Regions from separate parts of the Clostridium sp. CTA-5 genome, predicted to be linked through region 1. Evidence: riboswitches for the same ligand, from Rfam matches in the RefSeq annotation. Region 1 holds a riboswitch; each other region holds the start of a gene.

Region 1 (2,215 bases):
AATATAAAATGCACTAAAAAGAAATGTGTACCAAATATAAATTCGGTACACATTTCTCTTTTATATATTATATCTTGGGAAAGAATATTAATAAAAAGCTTTTTAATTTTATGAAAATATAATAAATTAAATTTCATTTCTTATTACATCTTCATAAGTTTCTCTTTTACAGACAAGTTTTATTTTTCCATCTCTAACCATAACTACAGCTAATCTAGGCACTTTATTATAATTGCTAGACATTGAATATCCATATGCACCTGTAGTCATCATTGCTAAAATATCATTTGCTTTAGCTTTAGGAAGATTTACGTGTTCTAAAAATATATCTCCTGATTCACAGCACTTACCTGAAATAGTAACTATCTCTTTAGAATCATCCTCAACCTTATTTGCTAACATGCATTCATACTCTGCATTATAAAGAGCTGGTCTTATATTATCAGTCATTCCTCCATCTACTGATACATACTTTCTTATACCTTCAATATTTTTAATTGAACCTACTGTATATAAAGTAATTCCAGAATTTCCAACAATACTTCTGCCTGGTTCTATAATTAAACATGGTCTTGCTTGACCTGTTCTCGAACAAACCTCATCAACTTTATTTATTATTGTCTCACAATACTCTCTAGTTGTTCTTGGTTTATCCTCTCCACTATAGTATATACCAAAACCTCCTCCTAAATCCAGTTCTTTTATTAAATATCCAGTATTTTGTTCAAATTTTTTTATTAAATCCATCATAATCTCGACTGCATCCTCATAAGGTTTAAGTTCAAATATTTGAGAACCTATATGACAATGAAGTCCAATTAAATTTATATTAGGTAGCTCTAGCGCCCTATTTATCGCATCTTCAATCATATTGCCAACGGGTGCAAATCCAAATTTCGAATCCACTTGACCAGTTTTTATATAGTCATGTGTATGTGCTTCAATACCTGGTGTTATTCTTAAAAATATATTTTGAATTTTTTTTTGCTGACCTGCAAATTTATTTAAAGCATCCATTTCATAATAATTATCTACAACAAATCTTCCAACCCCAAGTTTAACACCCAATTCAATTTCATCTAAAGTTTTATTATTTCCATGAAACATAACTTTCTCTAATGGAAAATCTGCTTTATATGCAGTAAACAATTCTCCTCCTGATACAACATCTAGATATAATCCTTCTTCTTTTATTATTCTACACATCTCAAGCGTTAAAAAAGCTTTCCCCGCATAAGCTACTCTATTTCCATTTTCATTACATTTAAAATATTTGTAATAATCACTACAATATTCTCTGATTAATTTTTCATCCATTACATATAGTGGTGTACCATATTCTTTAACCAATTCAGTAGTTTTAACGCCCCCAACCACTAATTCATTATCTTCAACTTTCATAGTTCCAAATAATTTCATTTTATCTACCTCCAATAATTATTTGCTAAAAAACAAATGTCACAGATAGAAATATCTAATCTGCGACATGTGGAGTTTTGGCTAATAGTACTTTATTGCTCATTGCTTATTGCTAAAGTTTTAATGCTTATAAAACATTATGAATTATATTTTTATACTTAATTAAAGCACTCTACATTATTCATATTGAAATATTAGTGCAACTATTATACCTTGTAGCTCCCCACATCAAGTGACAGTTATGTACATATTCTATACATACCCAGAAATAAACTTTCGCATAAAGAATATTTCTTCGGCCATAATACCTTTTTCTATAAATCATTATCTGCCAACTCCTTATAGATAATAATTATTACGGCTCCTCTACCCTAGGCTTTGTTATATTACCATTTTATTCAACTATTAAAAATATGATATCATATTTTTTATTTAATTCAATATTTTTTAACATAATTCCCCAAAGTTTATGAATTAATTAATTTTAAAAACATATCCCCTTTAATAATTAACAAATGTTAAACAATTTCCAATATTTATACACATAAAGAAAATATCATCTCCCAATATACTAGTTGTTATTTTTTAATGTGTCTTATATATTCATTCTTTATATTTTAAAAAGGATATTTATATTTTATTCATTTCTGTATTTATCCATCAAATCTCCCATTATACTTGCAGATGATGGTGGTGTATATGTTATTGCATTTGCACCTGCTGCTATAGTTTCTTTAACAGATTCAGTTGTTGGTCCTCCTGTTGCCATTATTGGAAATTCAGGATACTTTGCTCT
Region 2 (2,215 bases), on a different contig from region 1:
TTCAATATGATTTTTAACAAGCCATGAATCAAGAGAAGTATGATTGTAGACAACATCTATTATACATTTCATATCAAGGCTATGTATTTCATTAACCAACTCTTTAAAATCATCTATTATACCATATTCATCATTAACATTCCTGTAATCTTTTATAGAATACGGACAACCTAATGAACCTTTTTTCCCCTCTACACCAATTGGATGAATAGGCATAAACCATATAATATCTGTTCCTAATTCTTTAATACGTTTTAAGTCTTTTTGAACACCTTTGAATGTCCCTTCTTCACTATGATTTCGTACATAAACACAATAAATTATTTGATTTCTTAAATTAATATTTGTATTAACTGCCATATAAATTCCCCCTTAATTACCTCTTAATACTATAATAGAATCTTATCTAATATATTTCTTGCTCTATTTTGAAAAATAATAATACAATTTTGATAATTAAGTCTGCTATATTAAATTATTATTGTTAACTTAAATTTAATAATTATTAAAGTAATTAATCACAATTTAAATTAACAATATATTATATTTATATAAAAAAATTAAATTTTAAAAATATTTTTTTATTTTGTATTGACTTATTTATAATTTTACTCCATAATTACGGTATAAACTAACAAGTAGATAACTGAGATAGAGGTGCGAAATTTAATAGTAGTATTATGGAGGTAAGCTCAATGAAGTAATACGAAAGGAACTTTCGCCGAAGTAAATAGTTAAATTGCTTTAATACTATTTACTGGTCTTATATAAAATATATATAAGACTGTCACAAATTCTTTTGTGGAGAGCTATTTTCAATGGAAATTTACGTTATTTGTTATATTGGTTTAATATAACAAATTCGTATTTGTGTCATGAGTGTGCTCTCATGGCATTTTTTTATTGTTTTAATTTACATTCAAAGTCTAATAGACAAGCTTTTTTGTTTATAGTTTCCTTTGAATGTATCAACCTTTAATATTATCTTAGTTACTTACTTATGGAAATTTAAAACCATAAGGAGGATAAATAAAATGAGTCAAGAAAATCACGAATTAAAAAGAAGTTTAAAAGCACGACACTTAAACATGATAGCTATAGGAGGTTCTATTGGTACTGGTATATTCCTAGCAATGGGTGATACCTTACATCAAGCAGGTCCTGGAGGAGCGCTTCTAGCTTATGCATTAGTAAGTATTATGGTGTACTTTCTAATAACTAGCTTAGGAGAAATGGCAACTTATATGCCAACATCTGGTTCTTTCAGTTCATATGCTAATAGATTTATTGATCCAGCACTTGGATTTGCACTTGGTTGGAACTATTGGTATAACTGGGCTATAACAATAGCAGCTGAAATGGTTGCAGGTTCTTTAATTATGAAATATTGGTTTCCAAATGTAAATGCCCTATTCTGGAGTATATTATTTTTAGCAATAATAGTTGGTTTAAATATTTTGTCATCAAGAGCATATGGTGAATCAGAATACTGGTTTGCTGGAATTAAAGTAGTTACTGTTCTTGTATTTTTAGCAATTGGTATTTTAATGATTTTAGGTATAATGGGTGGAGAAGAAACTGGTTTTCACAATTATTTTTTAGCTGATGGGCCATTCCATGGAGGGGTTAAGTCTATATTTTCTATATTCTTAATTGCAGGTTTTTCATTTCAAGGAACTGAGCTTATAGGCGTTGCTGCTGGTGAAAGTGAAAATCCCGAAAAAACTATACCAAAGGCTATACATTCAATATTTTGGAGAATATTAATATTTTATTTAGGAACAATAATTGTTTTAGGTGCTATAATTCCTTTTACTAAAGCAGGTGTTGAAACAAGTCCATTTACAATGGTGTTTGAAAAAGCTGGTATAGCAGGTGCTGCTTCATTAATGAATGCAATTATATTAACTTCTGTATTATCTGCTGGTAACTCTGGTATGTATGCATCAAGTAGAATGCTTTTTTCAATGGCTAAAGAAGGTATGGCTCCTAAGATTTTCTCTAAAACTAATAAAAGAGGAGTACCTATAAATGCTGTAATTTTAACTACTCTAGTTGCTTCTGCTTGCTTTTTAACTGGTATATTTGCAGAAAGTACAGTTTATGTTTGGTTAGTTGCTGCATCTGGTCTTGCTGGATTTGTAGCTTGGGTGGGTATAGCTGTATGTCACTATAGATTTAGAAAAGCATTTATTCATCAAGGTAAAAATTTAAA
Region 3 (2,215 bases), on a different contig from region 1:
AATAAATTTGCAATCATATTTATATCATTTTTAACTTCTTTTAAAGTTATAATTATATCCTCTTCACTTGTAGCTATTCCTGTTATTGGTTTACTTTCTAAATTCATATTTTTTCCCTCCCTGATTACAGTTCCTTTAATATCACTATTACTCAATCCCACATATACTGGAATTTTATATTTTTGAGCAAGTTCTATAGATCTTGAATGCATTACTTGTGCTCCAAGACTTGATAATTCAAGCATATCTTCATAGTCTATTTCATCTAACTTTTTAGCATTAGGATATTTTCTTGGATCTACACTATATATTCCATCTACATCAGTATATATCTCACATTCACCATCAAGTCTTACTGCAATTGCTACTGCTGAAGTATCTGAACCTCCTCTACCAAGTGTGGTAATATCTCCATCTTCATTTATTCCTTGGAATCCAGCAACTACGACTATCTTTCCTTCTAATAAACTTTCTCTTATTTTTTCTCCATTAATATTTTCAATAAGAGATTTTCCATGTGGTCCTAATGCTCTAATTCCAACTTGATAAGCAGTATAACTTACTGCATCATATCCTAACTCTTTAATAGCCATAGCCAAAAGAGAAGAAGAAATCATCTCCCCAGTTGCTATTAAAGCATCTAACTCTCTTTTATCAGGCTCTTTAGAAATTTGTTTAGCTAACTCTATTAAATTATCTGTAGTATCTCCCATAGCTGAAACTACAACAACTAAACTATCTCCACTTTCTTTTCTCTTAACTAAGGTTTTTGCAACCTGCTTTATTTTATTAACATCTCCTACTGAACTTCCCCCATATTTTTGTACAATAACACCCATATTATCAACTCCCTATAAAATTTAAAACATCAAGTAAATTTTCCACTCTAGGCTTTTAATAACTTTTAGATTTCTATACATTTCTTAACGTCAAAAAAGGTGTAGCAAAGAACTCTCTGCTACACCCTTGTATAAACCTTTTTACAATTTACAAATTTAAAATATCACTTAAATAAATATTAAAAAACTCATATATTTGTGATATTAATAAATCTCAAATTTATAATCTTACGTTAAACAAAAATGTACCTTGTAGCTCTCCACTATATCATTAGCGACAGTATTACACATATTATATGCAATACCAGAGAATAAACTCGCCAATTTACTCTCTTCGGCAATATTTCCTTTGACTATTTATCATAGCTTGCCAGCTCCAAATAGTTACTCTTAAATATTGCACCTCTACCCTAGGTATATTTACTCATTCAATTTTATAAAAATTCTAACACTTTATATATAAACTTGCAATACTTTTTTCTAAAAAACCAATTTATTTAAAAAGACCAAGTTATTTAAAAAAACCAATTTTTGAATATAATTATGCCATCTTTTGTTCTTTTATACAAAGTTCATTTATAACTTTATATACTCCATTATCATTATTACTTTCTGCAATAAAATTAGCATGTTCTTTGACATCATCTGGAGCATTTTTCATAGCATAACTATAATGAGCTGTCTTAAACATAGTTAAATCATTATAATAATCCCCAAAAACCATAGTATTTTTTCTATCTATGTTAAACTTTTTCTGAAGCATTTCTATAGCATGTCCTTTACTTACACCTTTATTCATTATATCTATCCATTTATCACCTGATACAACAAACTCTAGCTCATCACTAAGATTTTCTTTTAAATACTCTACTATTTTCGGTTTAACATCATCAGCAACATAATAAGTTATTTTATAAATAGGAACTTTTACTTCATCAAAAGATTTTACTACTACTGCTGGGACATTAAAAAATTTAAATTTATCCATCATATCCTCTGTAGGATTTTCTATATAAGCCGTATTATCACTTGCTAAAAATATTTCTTCTCCAAATTCCCTCTTTAAGTCTATTACCTTTTTTATATTTTCTTTAGATATACAATTTGAATATACTGTTTTACCATTTTTATTGTATTTTACAAGTGCACCATTATGAGCAATAAACAACATATCATGATTCACCTTTTCAAAATTTTTATTTAATTGGTAATAAAATCTTCCACTAGCTGCTGCAAATTTTATACCTTTTTCATCTAATGTATTTATCAAATGAAACATTTTTTCATTGATTTTTCCATCACTATTTACAAGTGTTCCATCAAGATCTGATGCAATAAGTCTTATCATAAGTATTCTCTCCCTCTCAATTTTAAAA
Region 4 (2,215 bases), on a different contig from region 1:
CCTTATTTCTTATTGCTTTTACTATTGCATTTTATTTTGCCCCATATATAAATAAGTTATTTATAATAATAACATATTTTCTAATTTTTTTTCTAATTCTTTTGTTATATTTGTAAGTGGTAATCTTACTTCATCACTTTCAATTAATCCTTTTTTCTTTAAACAATATTTTAATGGTGTAGGATTTGGTTGCTCAAATAACATTGGAATAAAACTATCCAACTCCTTCCATATTTTAAGCGCTGATTGGTGATCATTTTCTTTTATATAATTATATACTTTAATAAAATCTCTAGTTCTTAAACTAGCTGAAGCTAAAATACCTCCATGACCACCAAGCGCAAGTGTTGTATAAAAAAGAGCATCCTCGCCAGTTAATACCGAAAAATCATTTGGTGCATTTAAAATTAATTCTGACGTTTGTTTCATACTCCCTGAACAATCTTTTATACCTACTATATTTTCTAGTTCTGCTAATTTAAATATAGTATCATTTTCAATATTAGAACCTGTTCTATAAGGAATATTATATATTATAATATTTAAATCTGTTGATTCAGATATTTTTTTAAAATGTTCATAAATGCCTCTTTGATTAGGTCTTGAATAATAAGGTGATACAGATAGTATTCCATCTACTTTATTGCTTTCAGCTATCTTTAACTTTTTAATTACTTCAATAGTATTATTTCCACCTAAACCAGTATAAACTTTTACCCTACCATTATTATATTCCATTGTTTTAGCTAATATTTCTTCATATTCCTCATTTGATATTGTTGGACTTTCTCCTGTAGTTCCTAGTGGTATGATTCCATCTACCCCTTCATTTACATAATGATTTACTAAATTTTCATATGATTTGAAATCTACCATACCATCTTTAAATGGTGTTATAAGTGGAACTATTATTCCTTGAATTTTCATTATTAATCCCCCTAACTAATTTTTACATAAGAAAAACCGTTGTAGTTATAACTACAACGGGTAGAGTTCATTTTTGCTAAAGCTTATAAAGATATTATATTAATAATATCTGATAAAATCCTTGTAGCACTCCACTTCCGTGACAGTTATACATATATTTTATGTATACCCAGAAATAAATTTTTGCATAACATATTTCTTCGGCCATTATACCTTTCCTTATTAATCAACGCTTGCCAACTCCTAATAAGTACTATTTATAATTAGCTCCTCTACCATAGGTCTTCGTATTTATTTTTATCTATTGTATCATTTACTTATAAAATTGTAAAGTACTTACAATAAGATTTATATGTTTAGGCTTGTCCTTATGAATTATAAATTTTATAATATACTTAATTTCAATACATAAAGGACTATTTCAAAATAAATATAATATATTTTAAGATAATGTATTTATTATAGTAAACAAACAAAAATCTTTCAAATTCATAATAAATTTTCTGAAATAGCCCTCTATAAATGATTAAAGGAGATAAAAATGGAAAATTTAAATATACTTGGTACTGGATCTGCTATGGTAACGAAATGTTATAATACTTGTTTTACTCTATCAAATAATAATGAGCATTTTCTTGTCGATGCAGGTGGTGGAAATACAATATTATCAAATCTTGAAAAAGCAAATATATCAATTAATCAAATACATAATATGTTTATATCACATAATCATAATGATCATATCCTAGGAAGCATATGGGTAATCCGTTCTGTAGCTCAAGGAATATTAAATGATAAATACACTGGAAGTTTTAATATTTATTGTCATAAAACTTCTATTACTGCAATTAAAGCAATATGTTCTTTTGTGCTTCAAAAAAAATTCTTAAAATTATTTGATGATAGAATTATATTTATTGAAATTGAAAATAACTGTAAGTTTGAAATCTTAGGAAGAAAAACAACTTTTTTTGATATAAATAGCACTAAACAACTACAATTTGGGTTTAAAACTACTTTATTAAATAATAAGAGTTTAACTTTTTTAGGTGATGAACCTTTTAGAGAAAATCTAAAAATATATTGTGAAAATGTAGACTATTTGTTCCATGAAGCATTTTGTTTATATTCTCAAAAAGATATATTTAAACCATATGAAAAACATCATGCTACTGTTAAAGATGCTTGTAAAAATGCTAATATTTTAAATGTAAAATCTATAATTTTATATCATACCGAAGATAAAAATTTAGAAAAAAGAAAGGAACTCTATACTAAAGAAGGTAAA

Evidence for each region. Region 1 has a riboswitch for lysine ahead of lysA (diaminopimelate decarboxylase). Riboswitches for the same ligand answer to the same signal wherever they lie in the genome.
Region 2: it holds a riboswitch for lysine, as region 1 does, so the genes downstream of both, ACYUET_RS04500 (amino acid permease) here and lysA (diaminopimelate decarboxylase) in region 1, are expected to answer to the same signal.
Region 3: it holds a riboswitch for lysine, as region 1 does, so the genes downstream of both, ACYUET_RS04695 (aspartate kinase) here and lysA (diaminopimelate decarboxylase) in region 1, are expected to answer to the same signal.
Region 4: it holds a riboswitch for lysine, as region 1 does, so the genes downstream of both, dapA (4-hydroxy-tetrahydrodipicolinate synthase) here and lysA (diaminopimelate decarboxylase) in region 1, are expected to answer to the same signal.

What each region holds. Positions count from the first base shown of each region.
Region 1 covers NZ_BAAAAT010000002.1:631,559-633,773, forward strand. Annotated here, with positions in the region: gene lysA (diaminopimelate decarboxylase) at 127-1,419, opposite strand; lysine riboswitch at 1,628-1,796, opposite strand; gene ACYUET_RS07850 (hydrolase) at 2,057-2,215, opposite strand, start outside.
Region 2 covers NZ_BAAAAT010000001.1:972,325-974,539, forward strand. Annotated here, with positions in the region: gene ACYUET_RS04495 (alpha-amylase family glycosyl hydrolase) at 1-360, opposite strand, end outside; lysine riboswitch at 645-820, shown strand; gene ACYUET_RS04500 (amino acid permease) at 1,035-2,215, shown strand, end outside.
Region 3 covers NZ_BAAAAT010000001.1:1,015,238-1,017,452, forward strand. Annotated here, with positions in the region: gene ACYUET_RS04695 (aspartate kinase) at 1-839, opposite strand, end outside; lysine riboswitch at 1,085-1,255, opposite strand; gene ACYUET_RS04700 (HAD family hydrolase) at 1,381-2,187, opposite strand.
Region 4 covers NZ_BAAAAT010000014.1:68,783-70,997, forward strand. Annotated here, with positions in the region: gene dapA (4-hydroxy-tetrahydrodipicolinate synthase) at 61-927, opposite strand; lysine riboswitch at 1,044-1,210, opposite strand; gene ACYUET_RS17645 (MBL fold metallo-hydrolase) at 1,469-2,215, shown strand, end outside.